3 regions of the Shewanella sp. K8 genome follow, and region 2 is predicted to be linked to each of the others. Evidence: predicted binding sites of a transcription regulator. Region 2 holds the regulator's gene; each other region holds the start of a gene.
The links. Region 2 encodes MetJ, which represses methionine synthesis genes. Its sites were predicted from a motif close to TAGACGTCTAGACGTCTA; they were not measured.

Region 1: the regulator MetJ is predicted to act here: its motif matches at 3,017-3,034, upstream of serA (phosphoglycerate dehydrogenase).
Region 3: the regulator MetJ is predicted to act here: its motif matches at 4,229-4,246, upstream of metE (5-methyltetrahydropteroyltriglutamate--homocysteine S-methyltransferase).

What each region holds. Positions count from the first base shown of each region.
Region 1 is NZ_JAPEHY010000020.1:34,441-41,276, reverse strand. Features, by position in the region: gene ON072_RS12190 (helix-turn-helix transcriptional regulator) at 1,486-2,151, opposite strand; gene ON072_RS12185 (DUF2238 domain-containing protein) at 2,363-2,968, opposite strand; gene serA (phosphoglycerate dehydrogenase) at 3,127-4,356, shown strand; gene ygfZ (tRNA-modifying protein YgfZ) at 4,466-5,431, shown strand; gene ON072_RS12170 (response regulator) at 5,490-6,521, opposite strand; gene ON072_RS12165 (PAS domain S-box protein) at 6,610-6,836, opposite strand, start outside.
Region 2 is NZ_JAPEHY010000021.1:47,993-54,828, reverse strand. Features, by position in the region: gene ON072_RS12610 (conjugal transfer protein TraF) at 1-924, shown strand, start outside; gene ON072_RS12605 (sulfite exporter TauE/SafE family protein) at 927-1,670, opposite strand; gene metJ (met regulon transcriptional regulator MetJ) at 1,748-2,062, opposite strand; gene metB (cystathionine gamma-synthase) at 2,278-3,438, shown strand; gene ON072_RS12590 (bifunctional aspartate kinase/homoserine dehydrogenase II) at 3,455-5,848, shown strand.
Region 3 is NZ_JAPEHY010000013.1:14,652-21,487, forward strand. Features, by position in the region: gene ON072_RS08800 (TonB-dependent receptor) at 1-1,620, shown strand, start outside; gene ON072_RS08805 (GDSL-type esterase/lipase family protein) at 1,718-2,338, shown strand; gene ON072_RS08810 (HDOD domain-containing protein) at 2,483-3,205, shown strand; gene ON072_RS08815 (LysR family transcriptional regulator) at 3,254-4,156, opposite strand; gene metE (5-methyltetrahydropteroyltriglutamate--homocysteine S-methyltransferase) at 4,322-6,592, shown strand; gene ON072_RS08825 (hypothetical protein) at 6,667-6,836, opposite strand, start outside.

The sequences.
Region 1 (6,836 bases), on a different contig from region 2:
CCATCACCTGCGGTGCGCTCTCGCACAGGCGATCCTGTGAGACGGCATTAATACGTCCCTGTCGCCTCGACGAAAACATCTGACCTACATGGACGTAGGAAATGCCGAATTTGTCAGGAACAAAATTCGGCCCTGTTTTCGACGGTCACAGTTCCGCCTGTGCCTGAAAATGAGGTGTATGTCTGCAGACACTTCAGATGTTTCAAGCTACTCAGTGCTAACAGAATTACACCAATTCCCCCTTCGGAGCCGCCGCTGGCGTTGTTGTAAATTGGCGTAGCCGAGACAGGGAGGTCGAGGCTCGAAGGTCGAGCAGGGCGAATGTTGCGAAGCGACAAGTTCATGAGCGCGAGCCAAGGAAGGCGAGCTGGCCCTTATGCATGGATGCATTTGGCGAGTCCTGAGTGTAGCCAATTTGCTTCATAAGCCAGCGGGGATTTCGGCTACGTCGGGGTGCCCTTGGGGATGCAAGGGGCTTTGGACAAGCAAAGCCCCTTGTCCGGTGTGGTTTGACGAGTGTCGCGCAGCGACTGGCTGCGAGCGAGAGCCAGGAATGGCGAACTGACCCTTGTGCATGGAGGCATTTACACCACGACTTTAGGCCGCTGGCACAGCGTCTATCATGGCTTTGAACCAAATCTCACTAATAAACCTGGTTTTAGCTGCCAGCTAAGTTGCAGCCCATCACCTGCGGTGCGCTCTCGCACAGGCGATCCTGTGACACGGCGTGAATACGTCCCTGTAGCCTCGACGAAAACATCCTTGTTTTCGACGGTCACAGTTCCGCCTGTGCCTGAAAATGAGGTGTATGTCTGCAGACACTTCAGATGTTTCAAGCTACTCAGTGCTAACAGAATTACACCAATTCCCCCTTCGGAGCCGCCGCCGGCGTTGTTGTAAATTGGCGTAGCCGAGACAGGGAGGTCGAGGCTCGAAGGTCGAGCAGGGATGCGAGTCCTGAGCGTAGCCAATTTGCTTCATAAGCCAGCGGGGATTTCGGCTACGTCGGGGTGTCCTTGGGGATGCAAGGGGCTTTGGACAAGCAAAGCCCCTTGTCCAGTGTGGTGTGGAACACCACGACTTTAGGCCGCTGGCACAGCGGCTATCATGGCTTCTAACTATAAGTTACTAATTAGTATTGGCAGGGCTTCCAGCGACGGACGGTCTCCCATTGCCTGCCGCAGGCTTATGCACAGGCGCTCCTGTGACTCGGCGAGAGTTGCGCAGCAACATGCTTTCGAACGCGAGCCAGGGATGGTGAACTGGCCCTTGTGCATCGACTCATTTGCCCCACGACTTCAGGTCGCTGGCACAACGGCTATCATGGCTTTGGCTGAAAGCCATTCCCGACGCGCAAAAAAACACAAAGCAGCGGCGATTGCCGCACTCTGACAGGAATTTTCCACTGACTTGGCTTACATAAAAGCCATCAAAGCATAAACAAGCCCCATTCGGGGCCAAGTTCAGGCTGGATCTAGCGACAAATCAACTGATGAGATCGAAGTGACTCTGATAGGTCTGGGCCCAACGCAACAATTCGACTCGATTACGAGATTGAGTCTTGCGGAAAATCGATGAAATATGCGCCTTGACCGTATGCTCACTGATACACAGACGTTGGGCTATCTCTTTATTCCTGGCACCACTGGAAACCAGCTGAATAATGGTACGTTCACGCCGGGTCAACATCTGCAGCATGGAAACCGTATCGGCCGACATCTCATTGCCAGTGTCCAAGGTCTTGACCAGCTTACGGAACATCTTGCTGATAAGGGTTCTGTCGTACCAGAGCTCATCGGCCACCATCTTGCGCAGGCCAGTAAGCATAAGATCGATGCGCTGATCTGAATAAAGTACCCCGCGGATCCCCAGCAACATAGCCGATTCCTGATCCAGTGAACCTCTGGCAACTTGATAGAGGGCGACAGGAACATGAGAGACCAGACGGCTGGCCAGCAGAGGAATGCCCTTATTGTCCAGCGCCGACCCCTTCTGAGAAATTAGATAGAAAGTACTATCGCTCTTCTGCGGATCCAACTGTTCCGGGTGGCGTACTATACGGGTCTTAAGACCAATGGACTCGGCCAGTATGGCCAAATGACAAGGGGCGGCTATCTGGTTTATAAAAACCAACTCATTGATACTACTCATATTTACTCTTCTCCCTGAAAAGTCTCGCTCATATCCCTAAAGGGATAGCTTCCTTAATCACTTTCCGTGAGCTTACACAAAAAGTATCAGATGATTCTGACCAGATAGTGTCCGGTTTTCATCACCATAAAGTATGATTCTAACAATCTTTAGTCGCATTGCCAGATGAAATATTGTAAAGACTGTATATGGCTCTCTCTGTCCCGACCTGTCAATCGGCGCCAAGACGCTGCAACTGGCGGTCATGAAATGAGGATAAAACCAGCAGGGCGGCGATGGCACCGATAAGAGCCATCAGCATATCCGACTGGGTATCCCAGACATAGCCCTGGGTGCCGAGAAAGGCCTCGGCACCTGTGCCTGTAGCCGCGGCAACCCACCATTCAATCAGTTCATAGAAAGCCGACAAGGCCAAGGCAAAACAACTGACTAGAAAAGCACACCAGGCACCAGGTTTCACTGCTTGATTACGCAACAGTATCTCCCTGGCAATCATTGCCGGGATAAATCCTTGGGCCAAATGACCCAGTTTATCGTAGTTGTTACGCTCAGAGCCCATCCACTGTGCTAAAGTATCGAACAGCGGCACCTCGGCATAGGTGTAGTGGGCGCCGACAAACAGTATCAGGCAATGCACCAAGATCAGGCCATAAAGCAGCGGAGTCAGCGGAAAACGTTTGCGGGTAAAAAACAGTATCGGCAGTGCCAGCATCCCAGGCAGCGCCTCCAGCCACCAAGTGAAATCATCTTTAGGCGCTACCGCCGACCAGATAAGTACCACAAAATAAACGACCAGCCAGATAATTGTGTTTTTCAAGCCACTTTCCTTATGCCAGTGATTGTTCTCAATTAGGAAAAAATACTTTAGCCATCTAGCCCTCCACTTCACCTGAAAAAAGTGCTACTTTGATTGGGCATGGGCGAAAGCATCATAGCATACGTACATTAGTTAATAATCAAGAGGGTACCTATATCATGGCGAAACACTCGCTGGACAAGGATAAAATTAAAATCCTGTTGTTGGAAGGCGTCCACCAATCAGCCGTCGATGTGCTGGAAAGGGCTGGCTATACCAATATCGAGTATCACAAGGCATCACTCTCCGGCTCAGAGCTTCAGCAGTCGATCAAAGATGCCCATTTCGTCGGAATCCGCTCCCGTACCCAACTGACCCAAGAAGTATTACAACAGGCGGAAAAGCTGGTTGCCATAGGATGTTTCTGTATCGGCACCAACCAGGTCGACCTCAAGGCTGCCGAGCAACTGGGTATTCCTGTGTTCAATGCGCCCTTCTCCAATACCCGCAGCGTGGCCGAACTGGTACTCGGTGAAATCATCATGCTGCTGCGCGGTATTCCGCAGCGCAACGCCCTGGCCCATCGTGGTGGCTGGCTCAAGAGCGCCAATGGCAGCTTCGAAGCCCGTGGCAAGACCTTGGGGGTCATAGGTTATGGCCATATCGGTACCCAGTTGGGGATCCTCGCCGAAACCTTGGGGATGAAAGTGATCTTCTTCGATATCGAAGATAAGCTGCCGCTGGGTAACGCCCAGCAGGTACATTCCATGGAGCAGTTACTGTCTCAAGCCGATGTGGTCAGCCTGCATGTGCCTGAAACACCACAAACCAAAGAAATGATTGCCCAGGCCGAACTGGCGATGATGCGCAAAGGCAGCATACTGATCAATGCTTCCCGCGGCACTGTGGTGGATATCGACGCCCTGGCGGTAGCCCTCAAGGAGCAACAGTTGGCAGGTGCCGCCATCGACGTGTTCCCGGTTGAGCCCAAGTCCAATACTGACGAATTCCAAAGCCCGCTGCGCGGTCTGGACAATGTGTTACTGACCCCACACATAGGCGGCAGCACAGAAGAAGCCCAGGAAAACATAGGTATTGAGGTTGCCGGCAAGCTAGCCAAATACTCAGACAACGGTTCTACCCTGTCGGCAGTCAACTTCCCGGAAGTATCGCTACCGCAGCATAAAGATGCCTCCCGCCTGCTGCATATTCACCATAACCGCCCCGGTATTCTGATCAAGATTAACCAGGCGTTCTCGGAGAAAGGCATCAACATTTCAGCCCAGTATCTGCAAACCACGGCTACTATAGGTTATGTGGTGATGGAGGTAGATACCACCCAGGCTGAAGAAGCACTGACAGAGCTCAAGTCTATCGAAGGTACTATCCGTACCAGACTGCTGTTCTGATTTTTTGAGGCTTTCACAGGGCGCCATATTGCTATCGGTGCCCTGTTTATTTCTGTCAAATCCGCTACAATCGCAGATCTCTTAATGCCTTCAATCTCAGGATCTTGTTATGAGCATTTGCGTTTCTCAGCCCGATTGGCCACTGGATGCCGGCATTCCGGATCTGCTTATTTCCCGCCTCTCTCACTTGGGTCTGCTTGCCGTTACCGGCGAACAGGGCCGCAGCTTTATCCATGGTCAGGTCACCACGGATATCAGCTCTCTCACGGCCGAGCAGTGGCGTTGGGGCGCTCACTGCGATCCCAAAGGCAAAATGCTTTCAAGTTTCAGAACCTTTGCCCTGGGTGATGCCCTGATATTGATGATGCCAAGGGATACCCTGGCTGCCGACTTGCCGCAACTGAAGAAGTACGCTGTGTTCAGTAAGGCCGAACTGGTCGATGTCAGCGACGATTACAGTCTCTTGGGTGTAGCCGGCGCCAAGGCTGCCACTTGGCTGGCAGAGCAGTTCCCGGGCTTCAGTCCAGAGCAGCAAGTGAGTGCTGTCGATGACGGCGTGGTACTGCAGGATGGCGAGCGCTTTATTCTGGTTCTGCCCAAGGCCCGGGCCGAGGCCTTGTGCCAGCAGCAGTCTCCAGTCGATGCCAGTGCCTGGCAAGAGCTGGAAATCCTTGCCGCCTACCCTAACCTGCCGGCATCACACATGGGCCAATTTGTACCGCAAATGTGCAACCTGCAGGCCATCAACGGCATCAGCTTCACCAAGGGTTGCTACATGGGCCAGGAAACCGTGGCCAGAATGAAGTATCGCGGCGGCAACAAGCGAGCCCTCTATATTCTCAAGGGTAAAGCCACTGTCGATGTCACACCGGAAACCACACTGGAGATGGCGCTGGATGAAGGTTTTCGTAAGGGCGGCAGCATTATTGAAGCCGTACAACGAAATGGCGAGTTGCTGCTGACCGCAGTGCTGGCCAATGACACAGAAGTCGGCGCCAAATTCCGCATCGCCGATGATGAAAACAGCGAACTGACGGTACTGCCTCTGCCCTACTCTCTGGAAGAGCAGGAGTAACAATGAATGACCCAATAAAGGCGCCGTCGGCGCCTTTATTTTTATCCGCAGTTTGTCGCTATTCAGTGCCGGACTCAGTTTCCATATGAGTATCACGCACCTCTATCACCTGGGGCAGTATCTGTTTGAACAGTTCCACCAATTCAGGGTCAAAGTGTTTCCCCGCCTCAGACTCCAGTAACGCCATAGTATCTTCTATGCTCCAGGCCTTCTTGTAAGGTCGAATTGAGGTCAGGGCATCGAAGACATCGGCAATGGCGACGATTCGCCCCTCAATGGGAATATCATTGCCTTTCAAGCCATTGGGATAACCTGAGCCATCCCACTTCTCGTGGTGAGTCAGCGCAATGCGTCGGGACATCTGCAACAGAGGATCCGGGTGCTCACCGATAATCTCGGCACCGATTTCGGCGTGTTGCTGCATGATTCGCCACTCTTCGGCGTCCAGTTTCCCCGGCTTTTTCAGCACAGCGTCAGGAGTACCTATCTTACCGATATCATGCATGGGCGCCGCATTGTAAAGCAGCTCACAGAAGTTGTCCGGCAGCTTGGCCTGTTGTGCCAGGAGCCTGGCATAGTGGCTCATGCGAATAACGTGTAAGCCGGTCTCGTTATCCTTGTATTCAGCGGCACGGCCCAGGCGACGGATGATCTCGAAGCGGGTCTGTTCCAGCTCGCGGGTACGTTCGCGCACCTGTTGTTCCAGCAAACGCTTCTGATCGTAGAGGGCCAAGTGGTTACGTACCCTGGCTCTGACTATCGGGGCACTGACAGGCTTGGTGATGTAGTCGACAGCCCCCAAATCAAAGCCCTGGGTCTCATCGGCCACCTCAGAGAGAGCGGTGACAAAGATCACCGGGATATGGCTGGTCATGGGTTCCTGCTTGAGACGCTTACAAACTTCATAGCCATTCATGCCCGGCATCATCACATCCAGGAGGATCAGATCCGGAGGGCTCTTCTGCGCCAACGCCAGCGCTCTTGGGCCATCTATCGCCACCTTGAGCTTATAATCGTCGCCGAGGATCCCCACCAGAATATCTATGTTCTCCGGTGTATCGTCCACCACCAGTACAGTGGCTTTTTCCATCTCAATCTCCCTCTTGTTACGGGCTCCACATCCTATTTCAGCGCCACAGCGCTTTAATGGCGGCGCGAATATCCCCTAATGAGTATAGTCAGGCCTGCTCGGTCTCGTTCAGCTCCTGCTGCAGCTCGCGGATAAGATCGGCGGCATCATCAAACTGATAGCTGCCGACCATGCTGCTGACAGGTTTCAGGCGCTGCCACAGAGGCTTGCTCACCCTGCGGCTCAATGCTTCCAGTTGAACAACGGCTTCGGCATCGGCGTCTTCCAGACTCTGCAGCAGTTGCTCCAGGGCGGTTTTAAGCGCCTCGGGATCAA
Region 2 (6,836 bases):
TATGACGCCCTGGTTAATGCCATAGACGCCGCCGACACAGCGGCTATCGATGACTACCGAAAGCGCCTCAGTGGTGACTTGAAATCGCTGCAGGGCAATAGCGCTTACGTCAGTGCCGGTATCAATATGGCTTTGGTCATGCCCTCGGATGGTTTTAATTATGCCTTTGTATTCAAGAGTTATCTCGATGCCTTGGGAATAGCCGAAATCGCCGCCGCGGATATTGATGCCCTGGACAATTTGGACCCCAATAATCCGCCGGAAATCCAAGATTTGACCTCCCAAGGGCGAGTCGTGGCCGGGGCGGTTTCCGAGCTCGGGGTTGCCGTGAGCTATTCGCTATCTATCGTCAATATGCCGGTGACAGTGGGAGTTACCCCCAAGCTGCAACGGTTGGACAGTTTTAACTATGCCGTCAGCGCCAACAACTTCGATGCCGATGACTTCAACGATGATGATTATCGAAGCGATGACACAGGCTTTAACCTGGATATCGGTCTGGCATTCCAGCCATTGGATGGTTTGGTTATCGGTGTCAGTGGTCGCAACCTCATCAAGCGGGACTTAAGCAGCATAGAGGCCGGCGGCGTGCAGCTTACCTATCAGGTGAAACCTATGGTTACCGCAGGGGTGGCCTATGACTGGGCGGCCTTTTCGCTCAGCAGCGACTTGGATCTTACCGACAACGACAAGTTTGCCGAGCTTGAGGGCAGCCGCTATTGGCGTTTAGGCGGTGAATACCGGCCTGCTGACTGGGTTGCTTTACGGCTCGGTTATCGCCAGGATCTCAATGATCACACCGCCGATCTTTATTCACTCGGGACAGGGTTCGCCATAGGCAACAGTTTCCGGCTGGATCTCACCGGCATGTTTGGCAGCGATGACGCCATAGGCGGCGTACTGCAAACCAGCTATCACTTCTAAAATTAACCGTTGATGAGCGCCAGGCTTGATTTGATGGTCAGCAACAGGGCGCTCAACGCGCACAGCGCCAGCGTCAGGACTCGGGTCTTCTCTTTATCCACCCGGCCCACCAAGCGGCCAGCCACCAGAAAACCGAGAAATACCGAAGGCAGCAGCAACAGCGAAAGCCATAGGTGCCTCAGGGTCAAGAGGCCAAAACAGCCGAGAATAATCAAGGCTATCAATGAGCTGAAGATGAAGAAGGCCGACAGCGCTGCGCGGAACTGACTGGCATCCTTACCCGCCAGCAGCAGGGCCATCGGCGGTCCGCCTATGGCGGCCACGGTACCGAAGATCCCGGAAAATATCCCGGCGATAAACAGGCTGAGGCGGTTGATCTTGATGCTGTACTTTCTAAGGCTGAGGAATACGGCTACGGCCACAATCAGGGCTATGGTCAAGCCCAGAATAGGCTGCGGCGCCAGCAACAGCAGGGTGGCGCCAATCAGGCCGCCGGGGAGCCTCCCCAACAAGGCATATTGCAGGCCGTTGAATTCCAGGTGGCCACGCTCGCGTACCAGTGTCAGCAGGGCGATGGAAAACCCCATGGCGATAACAGGGGCAGGAACCAGTTCCGGATCGACGATATACAGCAAAGGTGTGGCTACCACGGCCAAGCCAAAGCCTATCAACGACTGGGTCAGGGCGCCGGTAAATATGATCAGGGACGCCAGTAGCAGGGTGACGGGATCTATCAGTGACAACATTCGCAAGCCCCAAAAAAAGACAAGGATCGCACCGCGATCCTTGTTCAACTATAAGGTAATTCTGAGGGACAACACACTTACTCCATGTCTTCCCATTCTATGCCCATGGCATCCATCATGCGCTTGGCCTCTTCCGGGATGCTGTCGGGTTTGTCTTTGGACAAATCCCCATCGTTGGGCAGTGGCTGGCCGGTATAGGCATGCAGGAAGGCTTCGCACAGCAGTTCGCTGTTTGTGGCGTGCCGCAGGTTGTTTACCTGGCGTCGGGTGCGCTCATCGGTCAATACTTTCAGCACCTTCAACGGAATAGAGACAGTGATTTTTTTCACTTGCTCGTTCTTCTTGCCGTGTTCGGCATAAGGGCTGATGTATTCGCCATTCCATTCAGTCATTGATTCACCTGTGATCTCACTAATTCGCAGCAGATTTTAAACCCTTACAGGATACAGTCAAATGATTGCCTGCAAAATCTGTGCAATATGAACAGAAATCCATACATTTGGACGTCCAAACGTCTTGATGCCTATTGACGGCTGGATGGTCATTGGTTAGATTTAGACGTCCAGACATCTTTATGGTGTCGAACCTCAGCATTCAGGAGTCGATTATGACAGAGCGGCGATTAGCAACCACAGCGGTCCGGCAGGGCATCGAATCAGACAGCCAGCACGGGGCCGTGGTGCCACCCATCTATCTGTCGACCAACTATGCCTTTGATGGTCACACTCAGCCAAGAGCCTTTGATTACAGCCGCTCGGGTAATCCTACCCGCTCCATTCTGGGGGATGCCTTGGGGGAGCTGGAACAGGGCTGCAGTGCGGCAATCACAGCGACCGGTATGGCGGCCATTACTCTGGTGGTCAACCTGCTGGGGCCGGATGACCTCTTGTTGGTGCCCCATGACTGTTATGGCGGTAGCTATAGGCTGTTCACCAATCTGGCTGCCAAGGGCCAGTTTCGCTTGCAGGTTTTGGATCAAACCGACCCGCAAGCACTCGCCGCTGCCATGGCGCAAAAGCCGCGCATGGTGTGGCTCGAGACTCCGTCCAATCCGCTGCTGCGGGTAGTGGATATTGCCGCTATTGCCGAGGCGGCCCACCAGCAGGGCGCATTGGTGGTGGTCGACAACACTTTTTTATCGCCGGCGCTGCAACAGCCTTTACTGTTGGGGGCCGACATAGTGGTGCACTCGACCACTAAATACATCAATGGCCACAGCGATGTGGTGGGCGGCGCCGTGATTGCCAAAGATCCTGAACTGGCAGAGCAGCTGCACTGGTGGTCCAACACGCTTGGGCTGAGCGGTGGCGCCTTCGACAGCTACCTGACCCTGCGTGGCCTGCGTACTCTGGCGCTGAGGATCCGCGAGCATCAGGCCAATGCCGAGCGCATAGTGGCGCTACTGAGCCAGAGTCCCGTGGTAGACAAAGTTTACTATCCGGGGCTTAAGAGCCACCCAGGTCATGAAATTGCCGCCAGGCAGCAGAGTGGCTTTGGCGCTATGCTGAGTTTTGAACTCAAGGGTGATGAGGCGCAGGTGGTTGCCTTCCTTGGCGCGCTCAGGTTGTTTTCCGTGGCCGAGAGCCTGGGAGGGGTTGAGAGCCTGGTGGCCGTGCCCGCCACCATGACCCACAGAGCCATGGCGTGTGATGCTCGCGCCGAAGCCGGCATTAAAGACACGCTTATCCGCTTGTCTGTGGGCATAGAAGATGGCCGGGATCTGCTGGATGATATCGCCGCCGGATTGGCTGCAGCCGCAAACTGTTGAATTGAAGGAGCTTGAGATGGCACGTTGTCACCTACATAAGTTTGGCGGTTCCAGTCTCGCCGATGCCGATTGCTACCGACGGGTCGCCCATATTTTGCTGACCCATGGTCATGCAGATGATCTTGTAGTGGTTTCCGCCGCCGGCAAGAGTACCAATTTTCTCTATAAACTGCTGAACCTGAAGGAATCCGGCGCTCTGTGGCAGGAAGAGCTGCAGGTGCTTGTCGGTTATCAGCAGAATCTGATTGAACAGCTGCTGGGCAATGAACAGGCGCGTCAACTGCGGGAGCGTCTGTCTACAGATAAGGCGCAACTGGCCAGTTTGTTGTCCTTGCCTGAACTCAGCGAATACCAATGCAATCAGGTGGTGGGTTTCGGTGAACGCTGGTCGGCCAGACTGATGGCGGCGCTACTGCGGGAGTCCGGTGTCGCCGCTTCCCATGTGGATGCCCGCAGTTTGTTGATTGCCGATGAGGGCGCAGTCCCCAGGATTCGCCTCGATGAGTCCCGTGAAAGGGTGCAGCGGCTGCTGGCCGAGCATCCCGATGAGCGCCTGGTGATCACCGGCTTTATCTGCGCCAATAGCCAAGGCGAAACTCTGTTGCTCGGTCGCAACGGCTCCGACTTCAGTGCCACCCTGATAGCCAGCCTGGCCGATATCGACAGGGTGACTATCTGGACAGATGTTGAAGGGGTGTTCAATGCCGATCCCAACAAGATTGCCGATGCTAGGCTACTGAGCAGTATGTCGCTGGCTGAGGCCGACCGCCTGGCGCGGCTCGGCTCCCCGGTACTGCATTGCCGTACCCTGCAGCCGCTGTTTGATACCGAGGTTAGCCTGGCGGTGCGTTCGAGCTACGCCTCGCATACCGACTTTACCCTTATAGCCCCCAAGAGTGATGCTGCAAGCGCCCCTGTGGTGACCAATCTCAATCAGGTGTCCCTCTTGAGCCTGGAGTTCAATGGCACCCAGGCTCAGACGCTTGATGCGCTCAATGAGGCGGGTTTGACCCCGCTGGCCTGCTGGTCTCAGGGGCAACACAAACTTGAGCTGGCCTATACTCCCGAATTATCCCGCCAAGTCTGGCAGCTACTGGAAGCGCAGACATCCGAGCTCAAAATTCAAAGCATTACCGAGGACAGAGAGCTTGGGCTGGTGGCCCTGGTAAGCAGTGGCGCCGGCAGTTATCGCCGCAGCTTTGCCCGCTTGCTGAGCCGTGAAGCGCGGCCTCTGTATCAGGACCAACTCAGCCTGGTCACCCTGGTGCCCAAATCGCAGGTGAACCTGCTGACCCAGAAGGTGCACAGGCGCTGCGCCGGCCCCCGCAAACGCATAGGCGTTATTCTGCTGGGGGTGGGTAACATAGGCGAAGCCTGGGTGGAGTTGTTCGGCCGAGCCCGCGACGGCCTCAAACGTGAGCTGGAGGCCAGTGTTGAACTCCTGGGCTTGGCGAGTTCGAGCCGTGCCTGGATCTGCAATGAAGGGATCTTTGGAGATGACTGGCAGGCAAGGTTTGAAGCCGAAGCCACCCCTTGGCAGTATGAACATCTGTTCGAACAGCTTGCGTTGCTGCAAGCCGATGAACTGGTGGCGCTGGATATCAGTGCCAGCGCCGGACTGACACTACAGTATCCTGAGTTTTTTGCCCGTGGCATTCATATGGTCAGTGCCAACAAGTTGGCCGGCTCCGGGCCATTGCCTTTCTACCGCGAGCTGAAACAGCAGTTGGGTAACCGCCGACTGTTCTGGCGTTACAACGCCAGTTGCGGCGCCGGGCTGCCGGTGCAGCACGCGCTCAATGATTTGCACAACAGCGGCGACAGGGTAGAGGCTGTCGGCGGTATCTTCTCCGGCACGCTCTGCTGGCTGTTTGAGCATTTCGATGGCATCAAACCTTTCTCCGAGCTGGTGTTGCAGGCCAAAGAGCTGGGGATCACTGAGCCGGATCCCAGGGACGATCTTTCCGGGCGTGACATGCAGCGCAAGCTGTTGATTTTGGCCCGTGAAATAGGTCTGGAACTGGAGCTTGAAGATATTCGCTTAAGCTCTCTGGTGCCTGAGGCGCTGGCCGACATTCCGCTGGATGAGTTTTTGCAGCGGATCCCCGAATTGGATACCGCTCTCGCGCAGCAGTTTGCTGCCGCGGCCGAGCAAAACAAGGTGCTGCGCTATGTGGCTTCATTGGAGCAGCAAGATGGCCAGGTTAACGCCGAAGTCTCTCTGCAATGGGTAGAGCGTCAACATCCATACGCCAACCTGACCCCGGGAGATAATGTGTTTGTCATCCGCTCGGCCTTCTACCAGGGTAATCCGCTGATCATTCGCGGCCCAGGTGCCGGCAGGGAAGTGACTGCCGCGGCAGTACAGTCGGATCTGGTGCAGATCTGTCGCGATCTGCTGCAGGAGTAGGGTTGGCATTAGCGTCATATTTGAAGCCGGTTGCCTCTTGGCTAGGAAAAGCCTGTGTGAGAGGCCGTTCTCGGACGTGCTGTCCTTCATGGTATTCGGGCTTCCAGCCTATCCGTACCGCGGGTGACGGGCTTGCGGTTTAGCAGGAAGCTGAGATCAAGTTTATTGGTGAGCTTTGGCTTAAAGCCATGCTAGCCGCTGTGCCAGCGGCCTAAAGTCGTGGAGCTTCGCCCCACACCCGAGGAAAGGGGGCTGTATCGACTCGCCCCCTTTCCAAACCCCCAGCGACCCGCGACGCAGCGGAAAACCCCTTGTGCTTATGATGCCAATTCGCTATCGCGCCAGACGCTCAGAGTCACATCCATGTGACTCTTACCCAGCTCAACATCCTGTCTCGCGCTCGTGAGCTCGTCGCTAAGCGACACTCGCCCCTGATTCGACTGAGCTGCGTCAGCATCTGCCGGACAGGAGTCCCAATGCCGTGAAGGGCAGGACGCCCGTGAACGGCCATGCCTCGCTACGCGATGGTCATCAACGCCCTGCGGCCGCTTCGAGCGGGATTCGGTGTAATTCTGTGAAAATGGAGTAGCTTGAAATATTTGAGCGATTTGCAGACATACGCCTATTTTCCAGGCACTGGCGGAACTGTGACCGTCGAAAACAGGGACGTTTTCGTCGAGGCTACAAGGACGTATTCACGCCGTGTCACAGGATCGACTGTGCATAAGCCTGCGGCAGGCAATGAGTAACATCCGTCGCCGGAAGCTCGGCCAATACTAACTTAGATACTCTTAGCTGGAAGCTATGATAGCCGCTGTGCCAGCGGCCTAAAGTCGTGGAGCTTCGCCCCACACCCGACCAAGCGGGGATCAACAGCAATCCCCTCTTGGATCTCCCTTGCCGCCCCACACGGTGTCGAAAGCCCCTCGGCCTAATGGCGCAAATAACTAGCGCTTCAGACGCTCAGAGTCACATCCATGTGACTCTT
Region 3 (6,836 bases), on a different contig from region 2:
AACAATATCGATATTGCCGCCCCCAGCCTGAGTGCCATTGCGGTCAATCAGATTGAAAGGGTAGAGATCCTTTCCGGCAGCGCCGGGGTGCTCTATGGTGATCAGGCAGTCGGCGGAGTGATCAATATTATCACCAAGGCGCCCAGTGCCAGCGGTGGCAACCTGACCCTCTCCGGTGGCAGTTTTGACACCTACGAAGGCCGTGGGGATCTGTCCGGCGCCATCAATGACAACTGGCGTTACTATTTGGCTGCTGCTTACAACGAGAGCGACAACTACCGTAGAAACAATGCCAACGAAACCGGTTCTGTGCTGGGGCGTCTGCAATATGATTCAGAGTTGACCAACTTCTTTGTCGAAGGCAGTTACTACGATAACAAGCGCCAGACTCCAGGCTCACTGACCCTGGCTCAGTTTGAAGCCGACCCACGCCAGGCGACATCGACGCCGGGTGATTACAACCATGAGATGACTTCTGCCTGGCGTGCTCATCTCCAGCGCCAGGTGCACGCCAACTGGGCCCTGGCTGCGGACCTCAACTACAGTGATACTCTGGTGTCCAGTGTCAGCTATGGCAGCCCAGGTCGTAACGAGCGCTCGCTGTTGGAATTCAATCCCAAGGCGCTGGGGCGTTATCAGACCCGCAACGGTGAGCTGAGCATAGTCATAGGCGCCGATATTCAACGGGGTGAAACCGAGTTCGATCTCAGTTATATGCAGCGCAGCAATACCCAAACCATGACCAGCACCTATCTACAGGCCAATGTGCCGCTGACCAACAGCCTGAGCTATGTGGTGGGCGGGCGCTATGCCAAGGTCAAGGATGAACTCAAGGACGGTCAGATTTACCCCAATGGCATAGATTTGGATGAAGACGCTCACGCGCTCGAGTTGGGGCTCAACTATCGGCCGCTGGAAGGCCACAGATTCTATCTTCGCGGTGATGAGAGTTTCCGTTTCGCCAAGGTCGATGAGCAAGCTTATACGCCGCCAACAGTCGTCGGCCTCAAGCCGCAGACCGGCCGTTCCATTGAAGCCGGCTGGGATTGGACCTTGAGCAACCAGAGCCTGCGTCTGAACCTGTACCGACTGTCGCTGGAAGATGAAATTGTCTTTGACCCCAGTGCTGATATGCCTATCGGCGGTGCTTTTCCCGGCGCCAACGTCAACGCCGATGCTTCCCGCCGTTATGGCGCCAGCCTCGACTGGGACTGGCAGCTCAATGAAATGCTGCAGTTGGGACTTGAGTACAACTATATCGATGCCGAATTTACTGAAGGCGCCAACAAAGGCAAATCTCTCTCCTGGGTGGCCGAGCATTCCGGGCGTGTCTACACCAGTGTGGACTTTGGTCAGCACTGGCAGCTGTTTGTCGAGGGGCAGTATCTGGGTGATAGATATATGGAGGGTGACAATGGCAATCAGCACGATAAACTGGACAGCTATTGGCTGGGGAATATCGCCCTCAACTACAGCCGAGATGCCTGGCTTGCCAGCCTGAGGGTCGACAACCTGTTTGACAAGCAATACGCCAGCTCAGGTTATTTCAGTACTTGGGGCGATGGTTATTACTCGGGTAGCGGCCGTGCGCTGAGATTCAGCGTCAGCTATCGCTTCTGATAGCATAGAAAGCCGGGGGTTCCCGGCTTTTTTCTGCCCGTATTTCTATCTGTTTTAGTTGGAAAGTACTCACCGACAAGGAGGCAAGAGTCGAAATATGAAAGCTGATTTTAGATATGGTTTGAGAGGCGTGGCCATAGCCCTGTTGTCGCTGCTTTTGCTGGCTTGCTCCGAGCCCAAGCTGGCATATATCGGCAGCAATGGCAAACTGCTGGCCTTCGGTGACAGCCTGACCCAAGGCGTTGGTGCCAAGGCCGGGCAGGATTATCCCAGCCGTCTGGCCGAGTTGTGCCGTTGTGAGGTGATCAACGCCGGGATTTCCGGTGAGCAATCTGCTGCCGGGCTTGAGCGTTTGCCGGCACTGCTGGATGAAACCAAGCCGGATCTGCTTATTTTGCTCGAAGGCGGTAACGATATTCTCCGCGGTCGTAGCCAGGTGCAATTGGCGCAAAACATTGAGGCCATGTTACTTGAGGCCAAAGCCCGGCAAATTCCGGTAGTGCTGCTGGCTGTGCCGCAAAAGAGCCTGCTGCTGTCCCCCCTGCCTTTGTATGCCGAACTGGCCGACAAGCACGGCGCCATCTTGCTGGAACAGACTCTGTCCGAGCTGCTGCGTTCAAACGAGCTCAAGTCCGATACTGTGCATCTCAATCAACAGGGGTATTCGCGTTTGGCACAAGTCATCTTTACCAGGCTGCAGGAGGCGGGCGCTTTTTGATGCTACTTTTTGATTCTATTTGGCAAAAACCGGGCTAATTATCGATTCAACTTGACCCTGGTGGGCGTTTTATGGGTAAATTCTCTGCCATAATAAATGGCAATAGTGCCTCCATAATAAATAACAACAGGTTTAAAGAATCACATGACAGATCTTGAGCAGCAGGTTTTTACTCAAGTGCGTGCCATTATTGCCAACGAAGAGCAGGTGATAGGGCGCCGCGGCATCCTGATCCCGCTTAAGAAGGCCATTATTGCTGATGGCGATATTCGCAATGTGATCGATATTGTCGCGACCGATCCCGCTCTGGCAGCTCATCTGCTGTGGCGCAGCAATAACGCGCTCTCTCCTTCCGTTCAGCCAAACCGCAGCCTCAAGGATGCATTGGTGCGTCTGGGACAGGTCAATATCTACCGTTATGCCTTTAGCTTTTATCTCAAAGAGCGGCTCGATGAATTGCCGCAGCCATACCGTAAACTGGTACTTGGCTATTGGCGCCTGACTGAGTCTGTGGCGACCGAGTCGGTGGACAGCTTGCATCAGATGCAAGGGGTACAGATAGACGCGGATGAAGTGCAGACTCTGGCACTGTTCAGCGTCTTTGGTCAGATTATTGCCCTGACGGCGTTTGCCTATCTCAACGCCGAAGCCGAGCAGTGCTTCCCGCTGGGCATTATCAAGACCCTGATAGAGACCCAGCAGCAGACGCTGACGGTGGAAGCTTTTGAATCTCTGGGGTTGGATGATGAGCTGCAAAGCGAGTTTATGGTCGCCCATAACCTGAGACAGACCCGGGATCCCAATTCACCCGGACTGGTACTGAGAAGGGTATTGTCCCAGCGCGGTCTGCTGCTGAATCCTCTCTAGATGCTTTGTGACTGCCGCCGACTTTCAGGCGCGGTGGCAGCCGCTCAGTCAGTGTCTGTCTTGACGCTGTAATCCCTCTTTGGCAATCAATTCCAGCAGCCTTTGCAGCTGCACTCTATTGCTGCTGTCGCGGCGGTAGGCACCGAACAGCGGCCGTTTCAGGCCTTCCTGCCCCAGTTTCACCGAGGTCAGGCTCAAGCCCTGGGCTTCGGTCAGTGACCAGTTGGGCAAGGCCGCAACCCCTTCTTTACAGGCGATGCGTTGCAGCAACACATTGGTGAGATCACAGCGTTTTTGTGGGCCGGGCACCACTCCGGCCGGCTCGAGGAAGTGACGGAAAATATCCAGCCTTTCCAGCGGTACCGGATAACTGATAATAGGTTCCCTGGCCAGTTGTTGCGGCAAAATATAGCTGTTGCCTGCCAGAGGGTGATCTTTGGCCATCACCAGTCTCACTTCAAAATCAAACAGATGCTGATAGGCAAGGGCATGGCCGGGCACAGGATCTGAGGTCAGCACTATATCCAGCTCACCGGTTTCCAGCGCATTGAGAGAGTCGAACAGATGGCGGCTGGAGAGATCCAGATTGGCATCCGGATAAGACTGATGAAAGGCTTCCATTACAGGCATCAGCCAGCGAAAACAGCTGTGACACTCAATACCCACCTTCAAGGGACCGCTGCTTCCAGATAGACCGCGTTTGAGCACAAATTCGGTTTCCTGTACCCGGGGCAGTATCTCTTCTGCCAGGGTCAGCAGGCGACTGCCCTCAAGCGTGAAGGTCAGAGGTTTGCTTTTGCGAACAAATACCTGGGAGTTAATCCGGGTCTCCAACTCTTTAATCTGGTGTGACAGCGCCGACTGGGTGACAAAACGTTTCTTCGCCGCGCCGGCCAGACTGCCACTTTCTTTCAGTGCTATCAGAGTACGAAGGTGTCTCAGTTCTATCATTTCCTCTCCACATGAATGCCGCTCATGTTGCCCTTGAATTCAATTCGGTTGCCTGTGCTGAGACTAGCACAATAAACTTCTAGACGTCCAGACGCCCGGTTTGATTTGTTGTGTTTCGGCGTCGCCAGTCACTTGCTGCACAGTTTATAGAGGATGGTATACATTATGCAATTAAATAGTCTTGGCTTTCCCCGTATCGGACGTCGACGTGAACTCAAGTTTGCTTTGGAGAAATATTGGCGCGGTGAGTCCAGCGTGGCCGAATTAGAGAGTGTTGCCAGGGAGCTTAGGCGTACCCACTGGCAGTGGCAGGCCGACGCCGGGGTGGCGCAGCTGCCGGTCGGTGACTTTGCTTACTATGATCAGGTGTTGACCCTGAGTGCGACTCTGGGGGTCATCCCCGAGCGTCACCGTGACGGCGGCGCTGTCAATCTCGATACCCTGTTCCGGATTGCCCGTGGCCGAGCGCCCAGCGGCAAGCATGCGCCGGCGTCTGAAATGACCAAGTACTTCAACACCAACTACCATTATCTGGTGCCTGAGCTCAGCGAAGATCAACGCTTCGATATCGCCTGGGAACAGTTGTTTGAAGAGGTGACCGAGGCTCAGACGCTGGGCCACACTGCCAAGCCGGTACTCTTGGGGCCGGTCACTTTCCTGTATCTGTCCAAGACAGTGGGCTCAGAGTTCGACCGTTTGACACTGCTGCCGGCGCTGGTGGAATGTTATCAAGCCATTCTGGCCCGATTTGCCGCCCAGGGTGTTGAATGGGTGCAATTGGATGAACCTGCGCTGGCACTTGAGCTGGATGACAACTGGCAACAGGCCTTCAATCAGGCCTACGGCGTACTCAAGTCGGCGCCGCTCAAGCTGTTGCTGGCAACCTATTACGGCACTGTAGCCCACCATCAAAGTCTGTTGTCGGCACTGCCGGTGGCGGGTATTCACCTGGATCTGGTCACCGCGCCCGAGCAGTTGCAGGCCTTTGTCGGTGCATTGGCGCCCGAACAGGTGTTGTCGGTTGGGGTGATCAACGGCCGTAACGTCTGGGCCGCCGATCTGGATCTTGTGGCCGAGCAGTTGGCGCCACTGGCGCGGGATCTGGGAGACAGGCTCTGGCTCGCCACTTCCTGCTCCCTGTTGCATACCCCGGTGGATCTCGAGGTGGAGACTGCGCTGGCGCCCGAGCTTAAAAGCCTGCTGGCTTTCGCCAGGCAAAAACTTACCGAGTTGCAGGAGCTCAAGGCGCTTTTGGAGGCGCCTGAGACTGAAAATGCCAAAGCCGTGGTCGCCCGTTGCCGGGATCGGCGCGCGGCCAGGGCGCAGGGGCGTAATCAACAGCTCAGTGCCAGAATCGATGCCCTGAGCGCAACCGATTACGACCGAAACCATGAGTTTGAGGTGCGCAGACAAGCCCAGCAGGCCAGGTTCAAGCTGCCTTTGTTGCCGACGACTACCATAGGTTCATTCCCGCAGACGGCAGCCATTCGTAACCTGCGTAGCCGCTGGCGCAAGGGTGAGTTGGACGATGCTGTGTACACAGAGCAGCTGCAACAGGTGACCCGGGATACCATAGAACGTCAGCTCAAGCTGGGCATAGATGTGTTGGTACACGGTGAAGCCGAGCGCAACGACATGGTGGAATACTTTGGTGAACAGCTCGATGGCGTAGGTTTTACCAAACATGGCTGGGTGCAGAGCTATGGTTCCCGCTGCGTCAAGCCGCCGCTGATCTACGCCGATGTGACCCGTCCCAAGGCGATGACAGTCGACTGGGCCGAATATGCCCAGAGTCTCACCGACAGACCAGTGAAAGGCATGCTGACCGGGCCCGTGACCATATTGCATTGGTCCTTTGCCCGCGAGGATATCAGCCGCGAGCAGATAGCGACTCAGTTGGCCCTGGCGATACGTGATGAAGTGGTGGCATTGGAGCGGGCGGGCATAGGTATTATTCAGATTGATGAGCCGGCTTTTCGGGAAGGCTTGCCGCTCAAATGCAGCGATTGGGCCCATTATCTCGATTGGGCGGTGGCCGCCTTCAAGCTCAGCGCCGCCGGTGTCAGAGACGAGACCCAAATTCATACCCATATGTGCTACAGCGAATTCAACAACACTATTGCCGCCATTGCTGCCATGGATGCCGATGTGATCACCATAGAAACATCGCGCTCGCGGATGGAGTTGTTGAATGCCTTTGAGGACTTTGATTATCCCAATGAAATCGGCCCCGGGGTTTATGATATTCACTCCCCCAATATTCCAACAGTGGAGGCCATGGTGAGCCTGATTGAAAAGGCGGCGCAGAAAATTCCTGTGCACCAGCTCTGGGTCAACCCGGATTGCGGCTTGAAGACCCGTAACTGGGAGGAAGTCGAGCCGGCTTTGAAGAACATGGTCGATGCGACCAGGGAGTTGCGACGTCGACTCGGGTGATAAAATTCTGTGGTTAATAACAGTCAGGGGCGCACTGCGCCCCTGATGTTGATTGACTTTAACGCGGGAAAGATTCAGCCCATGCTCATGCCCAGCGCTATCAGGCCAACCGTACCCAGAATGATCAAGCCTGAAAAAGTGGTGCCCAAAATGGCGAAGATTTTCTGGCGGTCTTTTTGTACCAGGCCGCCAATGCCCAATCCCAAAGACACCAGGCAGACCAGCATCATAAAGATGATCATCA